Regions from separate parts of the Paenibacillus sp. PvP094 genome, predicted to be linked through region 1. Evidence: riboswitches for the same ligand, from Rfam matches in the RefSeq annotation. Region 1 holds a riboswitch; the other holds the start of a gene.

What was found. A riboswitch is a leader RNA that binds a small molecule or an ion and turns the genes downstream of it on or off. The one in region 1 is predicted to bind ZMP and ZTP.
Region 2: it holds a riboswitch for ZMP and ZTP, as region 1 does, so the genes downstream of both, ABIC22_RS12160 (TIGR01440 family protein) here and ABIC22_RS25190 (bifunctional 5,10-methylenetetrahydrofolate dehydrogenase/5,10-methenyltetrahydrofolate cyclohydrolase) in region 1, are expected to answer to the same signal.

The regions. Positions count from the first base shown of each region.
Region 1 is NZ_JBEPOM010000001.1:5,543,329-5,553,112, reverse strand. Features, by position in the region: gene ABIC22_RS25205 (beta-galactosidase) at 1-919, opposite strand, end outside; gene ABIC22_RS25200 (helix-turn-helix domain-containing protein) at 1,040-1,885, shown strand; gene ABIC22_RS25195 (hypothetical protein) at 1,987-2,610, shown strand; gene ABIC22_RS25190 (bifunctional 5,10-methylenetetrahydrofolate dehydrogenase/5,10-methenyltetrahydrofolate cyclohydrolase) at 2,754-3,608, opposite strand; ZMP/ZTP riboswitch at 3,660-3,741, opposite strand; gene ABIC22_RS25185 (ribonuclease) at 3,916-4,305, shown strand; gene ABIC22_RS25180 (barstar family protein) at 4,322-4,597, shown strand; gene ABIC22_RS25175 (hypothetical protein) at 4,932-5,204, shown strand; gene ABIC22_RS25170 (ABC transporter substrate-binding protein) at 5,433-6,446, shown strand; gene ABIC22_RS25165 (MBL fold metallo-hydrolase) at 6,510-7,271, opposite strand; gene ABIC22_RS25160 (Lrp/AsnC family transcriptional regulator) at 7,486-7,902, shown strand; gene ABIC22_RS25155 (hypothetical protein) at 8,036-8,491, opposite strand; gene ABIC22_RS25150 (hypothetical protein) at 8,539-8,985, opposite strand; gene ABIC22_RS25145 (iron chaperone) at 9,234-9,575, shown strand; gene ABIC22_RS25140 (threonine aldolase family protein) at 9,726-9,784, shown strand, end outside.
Region 2 is NZ_JBEPOM010000001.1:2,635,563-2,645,346, reverse strand. Features, by position in the region: gene ABIC22_RS12185 (ATP synthase subunit I) at 1-252, opposite strand, end outside; gene ABIC22_RS12180 (AtpZ/AtpI family protein) at 245-499, opposite strand; gene wecB (non-hydrolyzing UDP-N-acetylglucosamine 2-epimerase) at 688-1,845, opposite strand; gene upp (uracil phosphoribosyltransferase) at 1,884-2,513, opposite strand; gene ABIC22_RS12165 (serine hydroxymethyltransferase) at 2,744-3,991, opposite strand; gene ABIC22_RS12160 (TIGR01440 family protein) at 4,259-4,852, opposite strand; ZMP/ZTP riboswitch at 4,995-5,076, opposite strand; gene ABIC22_RS12155 (low molecular weight protein arginine phosphatase) at 5,214-5,786, opposite strand; gene ABIC22_RS12150 (manganese efflux pump MntP) at 5,910-6,470, opposite strand; gene ABIC22_RS12145 (hypothetical protein) at 6,434-6,679, opposite strand; gene ABIC22_RS12140 (L-threonylcarbamoyladenylate synthase) at 6,684-7,913, opposite strand; gene spoIIR (stage II sporulation protein R) at 8,151-8,813, opposite strand; gene ABIC22_RS12130 (FtsW/RodA/SpoVE family cell cycle protein) at 9,054-9,784, opposite strand, start outside.

The DNA.
Region 1 (9,784 bases):
TATAACTGACTTGCATACCACCAGCCATTTCGCAATACGCAACGGGATATTCAGGCGTGTCGAAATGAACGGGCTCCGCCGGAGTAATATGAAGATCGCGATATACAAATTCCTTGCTTGGAGGCTGGTCAGGCAGCCAGGACGTATAGGCGTAACCTGCAAGCATGGGCAAAAAGCCTTCCTCAGGAACGGCTGCCCCGCCCCAAGCGGTCGCCGTGAAGAACAGAGGACGAATGCCTGCTTCCTCGGCAATGCGGCGCAGTTCAGCCAGATGAGCTGTACCTCCAGTTCCGGAGGACAGAAACTTACCGGTTTTGTAACCCCAGGCTTCATTCGGTGCTCCGGCGTGCATGAATTCATTTTCCAACTGCACAGCTATAACGGGTCCTCCGTCCTGATACAGGCTGCCTTTCATCTGACTGGCGATTTCCCGATACAGTCTGCGTGTCAGCTTCAGATATCCGGGATCATTGGAGCGGATCTCAATAGGCTTGGAAACTACCCAATCCGGAATTCCTCCATTGCGAACTTCGCCGTGGCAGAATGGACCAATACGAAGGATGAGGGGCAGATCCAGTTTGGCACACAGATCGATGAAATGGCGCAGGTTTCGATTTCCACCCCATTCAAAAATCCCTTCTTCTTCCTCATGAAAATTCCAAAATACATATGTAGCGACGATATGAATTCCACCGGCCTTCATTTTCAGCAGCTCTTCTTCCCAGTACAAGTATGAAAACCTGGAGAAGTGAAATTCACCTACGATCGGGATGAAGGGCTCGCCATTACGAGTCATATAATAATTGGTGAATCCAAAGGCATCTCCTTTGGGATTGGTTCCACCATGCATACCCAATTTTCCCGGATGGATTTTCTTACGGTCTGCATCTATTAATGATAATTTTGAGATGTGGCTCATTGCTGGGACAACCTCCTTGTGATATGTTCTTTACGATGAATTCTACTGTGTTCAAAAATAAAAGAAATATCGATACAGCTACATTTTAAATGGAACAGATCATAGCGAGGTAGTGTGATAATGGCTGAAAAACATGCGGATTATGCTATAGTTGGACACAGGTCCTTTGGAATATTGATCGCAGGTCATTATAAGGAGTTGAACGGATATGAGATTCATCGACCAACAGGGAGTATCGACTGGTTACTAATGTATACGCTTTCCGGTGAAGGGGAAATACAGCATGGCAAGAATTCGATAACCTGCACAGCGGGAGATGTGGCAATTCTTATGCCAGGGCTTCCGCACCATTATAGAACGAAGCAGGATCATTGGGAATTTATATGGGTACACTTCATACCCGATCCCAATTGGAGTACTTGGTTGAAGCTTCCCGAAACGTCAGCTCGTTTCATCTACCAGCGGATTGTTTCGGAAGACGCACAGCGTGATTTGCAGAATGCTCTTCAAAGATTGGTGCGTCACGGATTTTCGGAAGGCCGTTCGGAACAATATCGCAGATTATCCGAGCTGGCCCTGGAGGAGACGTTGATTCACATTCAACATACCTATCCACCGGATGTTCCGGTGACTATAGATCCTCGAATTGCGGAGATCATGCGGTATCTGCAGATGCATCCTGCGCAGAAGATAAGCATACCGGAACTTGCGAACCGATGCTGTTTATCCACCTCACGCCTCTCTCATTTATTTAAGGAGCAGGTAGGGGATACGATTCTAAATACCGTTCACAAGTTCAGGTTGGAGAAGGCAGCACAGCTTCTCGCCGGAACGAACCGGCAAATCGCAGAGATCGCTGCGGATGTCGGATTCGACTGCGGTATACATTTTACAAGAAAATTCCGTGAAGCCTTTGGCGAGACACCATCAGCATTTCGGAAACGAAAAAATAACCTTCAAGTGTGATTGTTAGATTGTTCTAATAAGCTGCTGAAGTGGAAGGCAAACCAAATGAAACGTTTATAATGTAAAATACGGTTATAGTATCAGAGGAGGACAAGTGCAGCATGAACCTTTTTCACATCCAATCCACCATACACGGAACTGATCGAACTGCAGCCTTCCTGGAAGATAACTTTATCGGGATCGATTGGCCAGCTACAGGGGATTTGGAACAGCTGTCGGCTGAAGAATGGAAAGAGCAAATCGGGCAGCATTATGTAATACCTGAATCGGAACTGAGCGGGGTAATAGGTACCCTACAGACGTTTATAAACATCATACAGGATGGAGATCATGTCTTAATTCATGACGATGAGTGGGTATATGTTGGAGATGTGGGTGATTACTTTTACGATGACTCCGTTAGTATTAGAGAAGGTTCGATATGTCATCGGCGAGGCGTAACGTGGTTGGGGCGAATTCCACTGACAGAGATAAACGATAAGGTACGTGCTCTGATTTCGAATGCTTCCATCATTTCAACATTCGAGTATCCACTTTCACAGGCTCAATTGGATCCGTGGCTTACAAGAACTCCCGAAACGGAAACGGCAGTTCAACATTCGATTGGCGTAGATGACGGGACAGTACAGGAAGCTCTAGGTGTACTTAAGAATGCATTACAGAGCGAAGATGAAGAACTTCGTATTCGTGCGGCGACGGCCATTTTACAATATGCCAAAAAATAAAAAGAACCTGAACAGATAAGAAGTAACGAAAATTGAATTAGCAGACGTACGCACTTTCAATGCACATTACCCCTTATGTCTTTACAGAAAGAAGCACGCAAAGCCCTCATGAAAAAAGTGAGCTTTGCGTACTTTCGTACATATTATGAGGTTTCTTTGGATTGCATGCAGGCTGATTTGATCGTGTGTTCGATCAGCGTAGCGATGGTTACGGGACCCACTCCACCCGGGACGGGTGTAATGGCAGATGACGGAGTCAAGCAGGATGAATAGTCCACATCACCGATATTGCCTTTATTGTAACCTGCATCAATGACAACTGCACCAGGTTTAATCCAGCTTCCTTTTACAAAACAGGGTTTGCCAACGGCAGCAATCACGATATCTCCCGACTTCACGATTTCTTCCAGATGGACGGTTTTGGAGTGACAGGTAGTTACCGTTGCATTTCGGTTAAGCAGCATGGCTGAAACGGGCTTACCCAGAATTGGACTTCTTCCTATGACCACAGCATGCTTGCCTTCGATTGGAACGTTATAGAAATCCAGAATACGGATAATCGCTTGTGGTGTGCAGGAAGGGAATGCGGCGACTCCAAAAGCATTTAACGCAAATCCTAGGGTGGTAACTCCATCCACGTCTTTTTCTATGCTAATTGCATCAAAAGCTGCTCTTTCATCGATATGATGCGGTACCGGGTGCTGCAACAGAATGCCATGTACGGATACATCTTCATTTAATTTGGTTATTTCCTGAATTAATTGTTCCGTTGTCGTCTCTGCAGGCAAAACCACTTTAATGGAATGTACCCCTATTCGGGCACATGCATTGCCTTTCATTCGTACATACGTTTCTGAAGAGGGGTCATCACCAACCAAAATAGTAGCTAGACAAGGCGTGATTCCTTGCTCCTTCAGGATGGCAACCTTCGAAGTCATCTCTTCCTTCATGAAGTCCGCTACCGTTTGTCCATTCAACATTAGCTTCTCTGTACTCATGCTCATCATCGCCCTTTCCAAATAAAAAGAGGCAAGGAAATAAAACTTCCTTACCTCTGCCCAGGCGTACGGCTTGATTAGACATCATATGCTCCCTCACGGTTCACCGTGTTCGCCAGTTACATATGACCATATTAAATTGATAGTACTTCATTTTGAAATGTACATCAATCCTTTTAACTTTTAGCTATACTTGGAACTGTGTGCAGATTGGTATATACTTTTTTGAGTTAAGAAGATTAAAAGGAGATTATAAGTAGTGTATATTAAAAAATGGCTAAGTGCTGTACTCATTATTCTTGCGACGATGCTGTTCGCAGGTTGTTCACTAGAATCGCTATCTGTAGATGAATCGTCCCAGACTCATGCTGTCTTGAATCAATTTGACGAAGTTGCCAATTATCTTGCCGAGCATCAGGAACTTCCGGATAATTATATTACCAAGAAGGAGGCCAGAGCTTTAGGCTGGGAACCAAGTGAAGGAAATTTGCAAGATGTGGCCCCAGGCAAAAGTATCGGCGGTGATATATTTCAGAATCGGGAAGGCTTGTTACCCAAGAAAAAGGGAAGAACGTGGTACGAGGCAGATATCAATTATTCCGGGGGAACCCGGGGAAGTGACCGAATTCTCTATTCCAGTGATGGCTTAATATACAAGACAACCGATCATTATCGCACGTTTGAACAAATCAAATGACCAAAGGTAGGATGGTATGAAGACAGTAATCATTGATGGAAATGATATTCATGGAAAAGAAGAGCTGCATGATATTCTTCAGGCGAAGCTGGGGTTAGATGACTCTTACGGGCGGAATCTCGATGCGTTATGGGATGTCATTACAGGCTTCATTTCAATTCCACTAACCATTCAATGGGTTAATTTTGAGGCCAGCAGGGCTGTGCTTGGAGAATACGCTGATCAGCTAGTGGAGTTAATGCGTGACGCAGAAGAAGAGCTGGATCAGTTTCAATTGGATCTGAATATGTAAAAATCAAACGGGCAGTCCGCTGAGGACTGCTTTTTTTATTGTGCAACATGTTTCATGAGACTTCCGTTAATGAGTTTAGGAATATCCATAGGAGGTGAGGGTCATCCCAAGGAAGTTATTGTACTTCTTTTATGTTCTATCACTGGTTAGTCTGACTACATCTTGTGCAAGCACGTTTACGAATACAGAGGCTGATAACAGTCTAAGCGGACTATATCTTGCAGCATTGGAAGAGGTCATATCAACAGATTCAGCTCTTAATCGATCGATGGAGTATATATCAATAGACTATGATCGGACACCTGCATTAAGTGATTCTGATGGACAACATATAATGAAGTTCTTACGAACGAAATATAAGGTGGACGTTTATAACCTAACTTATGAACAATTGCTTAAGCAAGGTTTATATGAAAGTAATGAAAGCAATCTCCGAGGAATTTTACTGCGGATCGAAAAGTTTGAGCTGGCGGACGAGCAGAATGAGGCCACACTTGTGGTAAGTAAATATCGTTCGAATGAGGGTTCCATCGCTGTAAAAATAACGCTGCAGTATAGGGATAACAATTGGATGGTAGTTGATCATGTTACCTTGAAAGAGAGCTAATACTGGATAAGGATTGCGAGGCTATAAAGTTCTCCGAACACTAAACAATCTGTCTTAAAAGTCGCCCATGGCGGCTTTTTTTGATCCTTGGAATGGAAGTCTGTCTGCGGGGTTAAACATTCAATTTAACACATTTTAAAAAGAGAACCAGAATTAGCTTGTCAAATAGACTGCATCATGATAAAGTGATAACGATTATCAATATCAATTAAAAAGGGTGGGTTTACATTGTTGAGACGATCTAATTCGATCTTGCTTATTTTGGCACTAACCGTGCTGCTGGTACTAAGTGCATGCGGTCAAACCGCCACGACGAGTACAGCAACCGATGCAAGTGCAAACACGGCAGAGCAGACAACTGACTCAGCATCAGCAGCTGACTCAGCGTCAACTGACGAAGGGGAGACAGTTACATACCAATCGGATGCGGGAGAAGTTGAGGTACCCAAAACACCGCAGCGTGTCATTGATTTGACGTCGTTTACGACAGGATACTTTGTAGCACTGGATGTTCCCGTGGTAGGAGCTCTGTCTGGAGCAATGGGCAATAAGTATATTAAGGATCAATTGATAAGTGAAGGAACAACTGATCTGGGTGAGCAGCCTACAGCGGAACAGCTGGTAAGCCTCAAACCGGATCTGATCATTGCTTATACGGGCACAGAGGGCCTTGATCAATTGTCTCAAATTGCCCCTGTGGTGCAGATCCAATATGGCAAACTCAACTATAAAGATCTTATGCTTGAACTAGGCAAGCTAACGAATAGGGAAGATGCAGCGAAAGCCTGGGTTACAAACTGGGAAGCGCAGATTAGCGAATGGAAACCCAAAGTAGAAGCCGCAGTCGGTGACCGCACTGTCTCCATTCTGAATCCATACGCGAAGGGATTGTACGTATTTGGTCATAACTATGGTCGTGGCGGTGAAATCCTCTATGGTGAATTTGGCTTGAAGGCCCCTACCAAGGCTCAGGCAGAAGCGATTGACAGCGGAACAGGCTTTGCTTCGATCTCCATGGAGGTGCTGCCGGAATATGCAGGTGACATCATCTTTACAAGCCCGTGGTCGGGCGATACAAGTGATGCCGAAGTCGTATACAGCAATACATTGTGGGAGAATCTGCCTGCTGTTAAAGAAGGACATGTCTTCCAGCTGGATAAAACTTCGGACACATATAACGACCCTATCACTTTGGAAGGACAATTGAAATTTATTACGGACAGCTTGCTTTCTGTGAAGTAAGCAGTAGAAGAACACTCCTGACCGTCACGAAGTGACGGAGGAGTGTTATTTTTTATAGCTGAATTATAATACGTAGGATTCTCCATCCTCAGGAACAGCAATGTTACTGGTGATTCCTTTATCCTTCAAAAAGCTTCTTAAGTCTTCTCTGGAAAGACCCCAATGGTTAACTGCTTCCATGTGGACTACAATGATTTTCGCGTCTGGTGCAGCTTGGTATACTTTATAGATATCGTCTATGCCCATAACCAAGGAACCACCCTCCAGAAACTGATTATCTCCTCCATTAACAACAAGAACTTCAGGTTTGTGAGTGTGGATCACTTCTTGAACAGATTCGACCCAAACGGTGTCCCCTGCTACATATAAAGTCTGCTCACTAGTGTGTTTAAAGACTACACCACATACTTCGCCAGCAAGCTTCAAGACTTCTCCTCTCCCATGCTCCCCTTTTGTTTTAAAAAGTTGAATGCCCTGAAATACTGAATTTTCATGAAGAATCTCTACGTTGTTAAAGCCAGCATTTTTAACTTCAGACGCATCAGCTTCGTTCTGTACAAACATTTTGATGTCTTTGGGCAGCGCTTCTTTTGCGGCATCATCAAAGTGGTCCAAATGAAGATGGGTAACGATCACCGCGTCGATACCACGGACTATATTTTCAATAGTTGTCGGAAGGTCGACCAATGGATTCTTCTGATCCTGCCTCGCAGAATTTGGGAATGGAGGATACACACCCTTGTCAGCCAGGAATGGATCAATTAAAAAGTGTTGTCCTGCATATTCAACGATAATCGTAGCATTTCGGATTTGAGTTATTTTCATTGTAATTCTCCTTTGATCATGAATATATAAATAGCTTACACGCTCCGGATTTCTGCGTACATGCATAGAATCAAGTCTTTCTTCTCATTTACTTGAATAATGAAAGTATTTCTTTTCATGATGGGTTTGTATGTAGAATAGAGTAAGCTTTACTTATCTCATGAATTGGGTTTTCATTGGTGATGATACTAAATTAAAAGGGGTAGGATAACGAGTGCTCGATCACATAGATGAATTAATTATTAAAGAGCTGTCCGCGAACAGTCGCATTACGATGAAAAAGTTGGGGGAGAAAGTTCATCTAACTGGACAAGCAGCTGCTTCGAGAGTGTTGAAGCTTGAGGAAAACGGAGTTATTGAAAAATACACCGTCCAAGTAAATCAAGTCAAACTAAACTGTTTAATCCATGCGTTTATCACGATCAAACTGACGAATCCACATCATCAGTCGTTTCTGTCTTTTGTTAAAACTGAAAATGATTTTGTACTAAATAACTATAAAGTGAGCGGAAACGGATGCTACATTCTGGAGGCCAGATTTCCATCCAATGAAGTGTTGGATCAATTCCTTGTTCGTTTAAACGAACATGCGAACTATAGTCTATCCATTGTCATTAACAAGCAAAATTGAATAAGAAACAAGAATAAAGATGCCTGATCCCGCCAGCTCTGACCATCGGAGAGCACTGGATTTGGATCAAGCATCCTTATTATTAGTCTATACGTACGAGACATGATAGCGCTTTTTTGTCCGAATCATCGACTTAGTCATCGGAATACACAGTTGCGTTGAAACTTTCGGGTCCGAGTCGGACATTGCTTACGCCGGTATCCGGACCATAGGAGAATGTCGCATAGACAGAATAAACGAGTTGACCATTTCCCGGTGCAGTTACGTTATAATCGGAGCCCGTAAAACTGAGCACACACGGGCTAAAGAAAGGGTTGCCGAGGACAGTCTTTTCTGCACGATACACCAGCTGCTGCGAAGCTCCCAGACCACGATATACCTCAATGGCAAGAGAACCGTTGTTAAATAACTGATTGGCGGTTACCGTTACTATACCTGAGAAAAGTGTGCGGATGGTTGGTCCCGGATTACTTATTTGCAGTCCAACTTGGGCGAACAATAACGGAACGCCGTTTGTGAAACTGGGAGTGAGAACGCCCTGTCCCCCTTTAGAGCCTTGAGAAGTTCTTGCATCTAATGTCTTAACCATTTGAAGTCCTCCTTTCTTCGAAGCTAAGGAGTAATCGAAACGTAGAGTTAATCGTCGCTGTAAGCGACCGCATTGAAGCACTCCGGTCCAAGACGGGTGGCTTGTTCTGATGCGGATACAGGGACGAACGTTGCAAAGCAGGAGTAGATGATCTGCCCATTGGCTGGTGCAGGCACATTGTATTCTGAACCTTCAAAGCTCGCCAAAATCGTACTGTCGTTAGGAAACACAGGCTGGGAAACCACATAGATCGGTTGGCCCGTATAAGTTGCCCCTCTGAATATTTCAAAACGAATAGAAGAAGGCAAGGAAGACACATTGGACACCGAGATCCGATAGGTCCCATTAAATTGCGTTCGAATGATCGGCCCCGGATTGAAAATATTGAGTCCAACAACTCCGAGCAGGGTAGGTGTATTTGCGCCAAGTGGGACGTTGAGCGGGGTAATGCCTGCTGACCCCAGTGACGTACGGGCGTCAAGTGTACGAACCATAGCAATTCCTCCAATCTATCATTTTGTCATATGATATGTTGCTCAGTGGAAGGAGTTGTCCGCTTAGCGGCAAGAACTTTAAGCTGCTCCAGAGAGATACAGCATGAATCAAACGAATTTTTATTTGGAGACTTGAAACGAACGTGTATACTTGAGGAAAAGAGTAAGTTGCCAATTAAACCAACGGACTAACTTTATTCTATATAGGAGGAATTTACTTGAAAGAATTTGAAGATTTTCTGGCACGGATGGATAACCCCGAACAGCGTGCCCGAGCCGAAGAAGTGCTGAATTGGGTGGCTGCGAAATTTCCTAACCTCAAGGCCAAGATTGCATGGAATCAGCCAATGTTTACTGATCACGAGACCTTCATTATTGGATTCAGCGTTGCCAAACAGCATATGGCGATTGCTCCCGAGAAGGCAGGCATTCTTCAGTTTTCAGATGAGATTGTGGAGGCTGGCTATGATCATACGAAGGAATTGATTCGAATCAAATGGAGTCAACCCGTGGATTTTTCTCTGCTGGAGAGAATCATTGCTTTTAATATTACAGACAAGGCAGACTGCTCGACTTTTTGGCGGAAGTAAAAGCAAAGCATGATATAACGGCGTTTCACGAATGACACTAGTTAAGTAAAGTTTAATTAGAAAGGTGTGAGCCAGATGGGGCAACATACGGGTAATCAAACTAAAGGTGATATCGAAGAGACATCTGCTGAAGAGACTGCAGGATATGGCTTGAGCGATACACCGGATTCATTAATGGAAGCGTTCATGGAGGCTGAGTATATCGTTGG
Region 2 (9,784 bases), 2.9 Mb from region 1:
CACAGCGAGTGCCGCTCTTGTCAAAAATCCCAGGTTCACACGCTTCAAGTTACCTTCTGCCGCATCATCAGACATTTTCCTTACTTTGTAGCCCAAGTAAAATGCATTGATCCAGCTAATTCCTGTACCCAGGGCCAGTCCCAAAGCAATTGTCTCCACACGTGGCATAAAGGCCGCTGCGAGAAAACAAATCATAAGAAAGTACATGACGGAAACAGTCATCCATCTGCGGTATCTGGTTAGTTCACTCATCACTTTCCCCCATGAATTTTTTCGCGATAAAGTAGATGCTCACTCCACCTGCCGCCAGAAAAAAGAGAACGCTTACGGCGATCCATATTCCGTTACCTCCAATGGTCTTGTCCAACCAGGAGCCAGCGTAATATCCGGCAACAGCGAGAACAGCAATCTCGATCCCAAAAGCTGTCACGAGCCCCATCGCTTTCCATACATTGTTGTCATGGTTACGGGATGAATTTGGTTTGTTCGAATCGGCCATTTTCCACGCCACCCTTGCAATCCCAGTTAATTTTACTGAATGATGAGAGCCTTTGTCAATTGATTGATTTTAGCGTTTTAAAGGGTAAAACGACGGGTTTACAGGCCCCCGGGAGCCCATAAACCCGCGTAAACCGTACAGTTTAACTGTATGCTGTACCCTTTATGATTCAGTCAGAAAAAAACGAATTATTTTTTGAATTTTCTGTGAAATGATTCCGGACGCTCACTATTTACGCCAAAATGGTGCAAAATCGCATTGACAATTCTTTCCGATGCATGTCCATCACCGTATGGATTGGCAGCTTGACTCATGCTTGCATACAGCGTTTCATCTGTAAGCAGAGCTTTGGTCCGTTCATAAACACGTTCCTCATCCGTACCCACCAGTTCCAACGTTCCAGCCTCGATGCCTTCAGGGCGCTCCGTTGTATCCCGCAGAACCAGCACGGGCACACCAAACGAAGGCGCTTCTTCCTGCAAACCGCCTGAATCGGTCAAAATCAAGTGAGTATGCGGATAAAAGTTATGCAAATCCACCACGTCTAGTGGATCAATTAATTGAATACGGGGGTGATTCCCCAAAATCGCGTGAGCCGGCTCCTTCACAGCAGGACTTGGATGCACCGGGTACACGATGGCAATATCTTCGAACTCGTCGGCAATCCGTTTGACGGCCTGGAAAATGTTGCGGTGAGGCTCGCCTTGGGATTCACGGCGGTGAGCTGTCATCAGCACAAGACGTTTGCCCTGTGCCCATTTAAGTACCGGATGTGTGTAATCCTGCCGTACTGTATATTGAAACACATCTGTTACCGTGTTGCCTGTGACATAGGTACTAGACTCCGGTTTATTTTCTTTGGCAAGGTTGGAGAACGACCAGTCTGTCGGTGCAAAATGCAAGTCTGCAAGTACGCCGGTCAACTGGCGGTTCATTTCCTCCGGATACGGAGACAGCTTGTTCCACGTACGAAGGCCTGCTTCCACATGGCCCACCTGAATCTGCTGCAGAAACGCTGCATAGCTGGCTACAAACGTAGTCAGCGTATCCCCGTGAACAAGCACGATATCAGGTTTTGCTTCGCGCAGTACAGGCTCCAGGCCACCAAGCACACGAATCGTGATTTCATTCAGCGTTTGGCGATCTTTCATCACGTCCAGATCATAGTCCGGTTGAATGTTAAACACTTCTAGAACCTGATCCAGCATTTGACGATGTTGTGCGGTCACACAGACGATGGATTCGATAGATTCGGGATGTTTCTGAAGTTCCAAAATAAGCGGAGCCATCTTGATGGCTTCCGGACGAACTCCGAATATCGTCATGACTTTAATTTTCTTGGACATTCAAGCAAAGCCCCTTTTCTATTCAGCATGCAGCATGCTTATTTAGTGCCGTACAGACGGTCTCCTGCATCTCCCAGTCCTGGGACGATATAACCGTGATCATCCAGACGATCATCCAGTGCAGCCACGTAGATGTCCACATCCGGGTGCGCGTCCTGAACTGCTTTTACACCTTCAGGTGCTGCCACAAGGTTCATCATTTTGATTTGGGTGCAGCCGCGTTTTTTGAGCACGTCAATTGCAGCAATGGCAGATCCGCCAGTTGCCAACATTGGGTCGATGACAATCAACTCACGCTCCGTAACATCCGTAGGAAGCTTCGTGTAGTATTCAACAGGTTGCAGTGTTTCCGGGTCACGGAACAAACCAACATGTCCTACTTTTGCCGCAGGAAGCAGTTTAACAACGCCATCCAGCATTCCCAGACCTGCACGCAGGATTGGTACCAGACCAAGCATACGTCCAGAGATGACTTTCCCTTGTGTTTCAGCTACAGGTGTTTGCACATCAATAGATTCGAGCGGAATCTCTCTTGTAATCTCGTACGCCATCAGCGTGGCCACTTCATCCACCAATTCGCGGAAATCTTTCGTATTCGTACGCATGTCGCGTATAAACGTCAGTTTGTGTTGAATCAAGGGGTGATCACATATTACTAATTTTCCCATCTAATTTGTCCCTCCGGTAAGTTCTTCATGTACAGCATTACCAATAATGCCTAATTATCATTCATAGGCCCGATAAATCCTGTATATTATATCATCACCTACACCGAATTACACCATCAAAGGACATGTAATCATTACAGAAAACCGAATACTATAAAAATAGGACCGGAAACTTGGCATGTTCCGGTCCTTTTTGCTCTAGTTGTACAATAATTCCATGTGTCGATGGACTAGTATTTCAGATCTGTGTACAGCGGGAATTGGTCTGTCAGAGCCGTTACTTCCGCACGAGCCTCATCCAGTTTCGCTGTATCTTTTGGATTTTTCAATGTTTTGGCAATGATTTTACCAATAGCAACCATGGCTTCTTCGTTCATGCCACGGGAAGTAGCTGCCGGAGTACCAATACGAATGCCGCTCGTTACAAACGGGCTGGTCGGATCAAATGGAATTGCATTTTTGTTCACGGTAATACCGATGGAATCGAGGACATGCTCAGCTTCCTTACCTGTGATGTTCACGCTGCGAGTGTCGATCAGCATCAAGTGGTTGTCTGTACCGCCGGATACAATGTTCAATCCTTCGGCAATCAGTGTTTCAGCCAAAACCTGAGCGTTTTTCACTACGTTTTGTGCATAAGTTTTAAATGAAGGCTGCAGGGCCTCACCCAGTGCTACCGCTTTGGAAGCAATAACGTGCATCAAAGGTCCACCTTGGGAACCTGGGAATACCGCTTTATCAATCGCAGCTGCCCAGGATTTGCGGCACAGGATCATACCGCCACGAGGTCCGCGCAGCGTTTTGTGTGTTGTCGTTGTTACGAAATGGGCATGAGGAACCGGGCTCGGATGCAATCCGGCAGCAACCAGTCCTGCAATGTGGGCCATGTCCACCATGAACAATGCACCTACATCGTTTGCGATAGAAGCGAGTTTTTCAAAATCAATCGTACGCGGGTATGCACTTGCGCCTGCAACAATCAGACGAGGACGGTGCTTGAACGCTGCTTTGCGCACTTCATCGTAATCGATCAGGAACGTATCTTCCTGTACGCCATAGGCCACGAAGTTGTAGAGCAAACCAGATGCATTCACTGGGCTACCGTGAGTCAAGTGTCCACCATGAGCAAGGTTCATGCCCAGCACCGTGTCACCAGGTTTCAACGCTGCAAGATATACTGCCATATTCGCTTGTGCTCCCGAGTGAGGCTGTACGTTTACGTGCTCAGCGCCAAACAGTTCCTTCGCGCGGTCACGTGCGATATCTTCCACAACATCCACATGCTCGCAGCCACCATAATAACGTTTGCCTGGGTATCCTTCAGCGTACTTGTTTGTCAGTACAGATCCAAGTGCCTCAATTACCGCTTCACTTACGATGTTCTCGGATGCAATCAGCTCAATGTTGTTCTGTTGGCGTTTCAACTCCAAATTCATCGCTTCAAGTACTGCAGGGTCATTCTTACGCAATTGTTCCATGTTTAAATTCCTCCCAGTATATTAGTGAAGTTATAAAGCAAAATTAAAAGGTTACACTCGCCACTCCGAACGCAGCACAATCTTCCGATCGCTGTTATCCCCAGATTTTTTGAATCCCCCTTTAAAGGGGAAATCCGGTGATAGCCTATGCTTCCGATGTAGCTTTCTTTCAGAAAGCTTTTAGGCGAGCACTTCGTTTCTCCAGATTTGTCCTGCACTCTCCGTTTTCGTGTAAACATTAATTTCGCTTTATAGTAGGTTGAAGATTTAGTCGCAAAATGTCGAATCTGGTTGCTCTTCCATCTGATACACCGCACGTTCGCCGCCAATCAGCTTCGGACGGGTCAAGGCTGTCGTCACACGGGCTTCCCCAATGTAGCGAAGCGCTGTACGGAAGGGAACTGCCACATGCCGCAAGTGCATGCCAATCATGGTTTCCCCGATATCCACTCCCGCATGAGCCTGCACATGTTCAGCCAGGCAAGGATCACTCAGCGAGCGATAAGCTGCGGATGCCATGGAACCGCCTGCCTTGGGAACCGGTACGGCACCCACTTCAGTCAAACCAAGACGTGTGAGCAATGAACGCTCCATCACCAGTGCGCGATTCAAGTGTTCACAGCACTGGAACACAGGCTCGAAACCGAATTCCTGCTGTACCTCGCGGATCCCTGCAAGAAGCTGCTGTGCTACATCAACGGCACCACTCGTACCGATCTTCTGGCCTGCAACCTCGCTTGTGCTTGTACCGATCACAACAATCTGTCCAGGTCCAAGCTTTCCGGCAAGTGCCAGTTCACGCAGAATGGATGCGGTCTGTTCCTGCAATCCGGGTTGTTCCGAATCTAACTCAATAGTCATCCTATCGCCTCCCGATAAAATCATGCCTGACTTCCTCACGGCAGCCCGCTCTTGTATTCATGCACGGCATCTCAGGTACTATTATAGCGAATAATCAGATGAAAGACGAAAAAAAGAGCAGTCTGCGGGTATCGCAGAATTGCTCTTTTGCCCAGGCGACCGGCCGTTTGTTCCGGTGCTCCATTGTGGTTGTGCCCACTTCGTCGCCAGTTACACCGGATCCCTGTTTTCCCCTTCATCATAAAACAACCCACGCTTAAAATCAACGGGTAATTTACACTACATGTTCGTTTTTGCATATAAAAATAAATTTGGAAATGGTTCATCACTGCCCAATTACATTGCCCTGCACAACACCGGTTTATCCCAACTTGTCCAGAAGCCGATCCAATGCCGTCCTGATCTCTGCAGCAGCTATATTATAATCGTCACGACTGCCCCCGAATGGGTCGGATATATCAAAGCTTGGAATGCGCTGGCGGATCTCGATCACGCGCTCACGCTCTGATGCCAGAATCTCCTGACCGAGTGCACGCTTCAGTTCCAGTGTGGCGAACAGGCTGTCCAGTTCCTGAAGATCATTCAGAACCTGATTATCATTTTCCACATACTCTTTCAGCGTGTACGTCTTGTGTACCGAATCCGGAAAAACCTGCATGACATGCTGTTTATGGCTTCGCGTTAACGTAAGGACCAAATCCGCCCAGCCAATCAGGCTCGCGTCAAGCTGGGTGGAATGCCCAGGCCCTTCCGCCTGGTGATCTCTTAATACAGCTTCGGCATGACGGGAAATCGGCATTCCCGATGCTGCCGCCACACCTGCAGAACGAACCTCTACCTGAATGCCGCGTTCTGCTGCCAGCTTGCGCAAAAGCCCCTCCGCCATGGGGCTGCGGCACGTATTCCCTGTACATACAAACAAAATATGTTTCATTGTGATAGCCTCCCCATTTCGCAAATGTTGTCGAATGATGCAATATTTTAATTTTAAATGATGAAAATTCAAAGAGTATCGTTATGACTGCTCAAGGGCTGCAACTGCTGCGCTCTATGACTATTAAAAAATAAACAACAGTCCAAATGCAAGCAGGATGGCTCCGCCAATCGCTTCACCATAATCACCAAGGTTCTGGCTCACTCGTCTTCCCAGCAGCAGACCCATGACGGACATGATTCCACCGCATGCACCAAAGGCAAGTACCGTCAGTACCAGATCACTGCTAAACATGCCGAGGGATACCCCAACGGAAAACGAATCCACACTCACACTGAGTGAAAATAAGATCACACCTAGCATGGAGCGATGGTCCACCAGCTTGGTGTCACCTTCACGAAATGCATTCAGAATCATGTGACCCCCAAGCAGAACGAGCAATCCGCCTGCAGCATACGTCGTGATGTCCCCAAGAAGTGAACTGACGTATTTCCCCGTGTACATACCGATCAGCGGCATGATCACATGGAACAGGGCCGTGACAAAACTGATTCGCAGCACATCACGCAAACGAATGCCTTTCATGCCGATCCCAATACCCAGCGAGAAGGCATCCAGCCCAAGGGCGACGGCCATAATCAAAATGGTTACCAACTGCCCCAGATGGGCAGACACATCCCACATTCCCATACCCCCAAGTCACGTAAAGGTTCTTGTACACGATATGCGGACAAGGACACAAACATGACGGGAGATAGAGAATGAATAGTCAGAGAGATGCAGGCAGGCGTGTCAAAAGAGGATTGGTCTAATCGGCAGGCCGTGGTTGGTGGTGCCTGCTGCCACGGCCTGCCGATCAGGTGGACCGGAGAGACGTCGTCAGCTCCGGTCATGGTGTTACTGGTCCCCAACCTGTATAAGTTGGTGACCAGCAGCCTTGAGCAGCCGATTCATGACGGCTGCTCCCAGCCCTTCGCGCGAGCAGGCTTCAGCCAAAATGTATGTGGCGCCCTGCTCATCGCAGCTGCGCAGCGCGGCGTACAGCCGGCGCGCTGCTTCTTCAAGCTCGCTGGCATCGCCCAGCGAGAATACGGCATCGGCGCGGTACTGCTCCGCGTGCTCGGCGAACGCCAGCACCGCGGTGCGCTCTCCGCGCTGCGCCGCCTCCGCGAGGGCGGCGCTGATCCAGGCCGCCACGGCTGGCGGCGGCCCCTCTACCACGCACAGCGACCCTGTGGGCGCATAGTGCGTGTACTTCATGCCCGGCGAGCGCGGCGCCGGGCTGCCTTCGCCTTCGGACCCACCCGCGAGAATCGCCGGGTCCGTGGCGACACGGGCGGCAACGGCGGACAATTGTTCCGCCGTAATGCCGCCAGGGCGCAGGATGGTGACGGTACCGTCGTCACCGACCTGCACTACCGTGGACTCGACGCCCACACCCGTGGGGCCGCCGTCCACGATGCCGCCGATGCGGCCAGCCAGATCCTCGCTTACATGTGAAGCGAGCGTCGGGCTTGGCCGCCCGGATCGGTTAGCGCTTGGCGCAGCCACCGGGCACGCCGCCGCTGCGAGCAGCTGCAGAGCAACTGGGTGATCCGGCATGCGGACACCCACCGTATCCAAGCCAGCCGTAACCCGCGGGGATACGGCGCCTGGCTTAACAGGCAGCACAATGGTGAGCGGACCTGGCCAAAAGGCCTCAATCAGCGCTTCTGCCGCCTCATTCACTTCCGTAACCAGTGAATCCAGCTGATCGCGATGTGCGATATGCACAATAAGCGGATTGTCTGACGGGCGTCCTTTGGCTTCAAATATAGCCTCTACCGCGGCTGTACTGCGCGCATCCGCGCCCAAACCGTATACCGTCTCTGTCGGAAACGCAACAGTCTGGCCTTGACGAATGCAGGCAGCGGCAGCCTGCAAGTCAGCGAGTGCCTGCTGATAGGCGCTCTTTTTTTTCTCATCAGATCCCTGTCCCTCAGGTTCACCCATAACCAAATTACCCACAACATGCGGCTGTTTCTCACTCATCAATGCTCTGACATCCCACACCGAGGTAAGTAATCCTTCTGGGTTGCCCGAATCTTTGTTTCCTGTGTATTGGTATTGGTCTTGTTCTCTACTCATATATCCATCATCCCTAAACTTCAATAGGTTAGTAACCGCGGGGCCTCGACCTTGACGGTAGCTGTCTTGCTTACATTTCGAATACCTATAATTATAGCATATCTGTTCAACCTAAGAACGGGCTCGCTATCTCTCTTATAAACCACATCCCTTAAGCATGACAGCCATTCATTGAAAAATGGGGCAAAAGGGCAGCTTCCTGTATCGAAGTTGCCCTTCCCTATCATTCCCACGATATTATGCAAACAACCCGGCTACCCAATCCCATAGTTTAACCGCCAGATCCACCAGGAAAAAACGCGCTTCCGGTGTTGCTCCCTGGACAGATGCTTCAGCATCTCCAGGCTCAGCAGCAGCCGCTGCAGATACCGTAGACGGATTCGCCAGCGCATCCCCTGTGCTTGCATCAATGAAGCATAGCGGCGGAAACAGCACACACCACCAATTTTGACCCTTTCCTTCTCCCAGTGTTATACGCACTGCTTCATAATCACCTGCGGGATATACCGTGCCTCCATATAGTTTGGTAGGGAACGGAACAACACCAAGCTCCACTTGGTATGGATAGTCCAATCCACGGCTGGCCAGCTCTTCTCCCACCCGATCTTCGATTTCAGACAAATGCTCACGAATGACATGGCGTGCTTCATCCAGACTTTGCGGATTATCCAGCTCTGTAACCCACTCACTCATCTGGGCAACCACAGCATCCCGAATCTCGCGTTTCACCAGTTGGTCCCCTGGCGCATCCGAATTCGCTAGAATCCGCAAACGGATGGATTGCTCCGGAATTGCTGTAGCGGCTACAGCTGCATCCGTCTTCTGACCTTCCCACATCATAATAATCATCATAAGACAAACGATAATAAGTCCAATCTGTTTCACTGTTCTTCTGCTCATCCCGTTCTCCCCCTCGGCTCCCGTGATCATGTTCCCTGCAACTCTCTCATGTCTATCAGTATGCCCGGAAGAGACAGAAGTAAACCTAGCAAAAATCATAAATCTAGCAAATTCATTCTCTTATTTTAACGTGGTTGAGCGGAATTAAGAAAAGGCCGACCACACCTGTTACAGGTGTGCATCAGCCATGCTTAAGAGACCTATCGAACCCAACTGTTAATACATAACCCTATTCGATGATTACAACGCGCTCTTTTCTTTTCTCAGCAAATGCAGTAACCGGTCTGGCAAACCAGGCTTCTGCTCTCCAAGCAGCAGGTCATCTTCCTCTTCATCTCCATATAATTTAATGCTCATGACCAGTCCGATACAAGCCATATTAATGAGCAATGAAGTCCCGCCATAACTGATGAACGGAAGGGTAATCCCTGTTAGTGGCATCAGTCCGAGGAACGCACCTATGTTTTCAAACACTTGGTATAACAGCATGCCAATAATGCCTACAATAATGACGGGCCCCGCCCGATCCCTGCATTCCATACCGATCAGAACCATTCGGTGAATCAGAATGAAGTACAGCAGTAACAGCACTGACGCTCCCACAAAACCGAATTCCTCAGCGATAACGACAAAGATGGAATCCGAATAGGTATACGGCACGCGTCCACTTTGGACGGAAGTTCCCTGCAAATACCCTTTACCGACAATGCCTCCTGACCCTATAGCCAAGCCGGCATTTTTGGTGTGCCATGTCGCCTTGGATGTGGCCTTTTCCGGTACGAGCCAGGGATCTATCCGTTCCGCCCAGTGTTCACGGCCTATCTTTTCGAGAAAGGTAAAGATTTCATCATGATACGTCGTGTAGGCTTTGACGAAACCAAAGAAAGTGACAGCTACAATAACAAGGCCAATGATTGCATGTTTTAGCTTGATATTACCGATCCACAATACCGTGGCCAAGATGACGACGT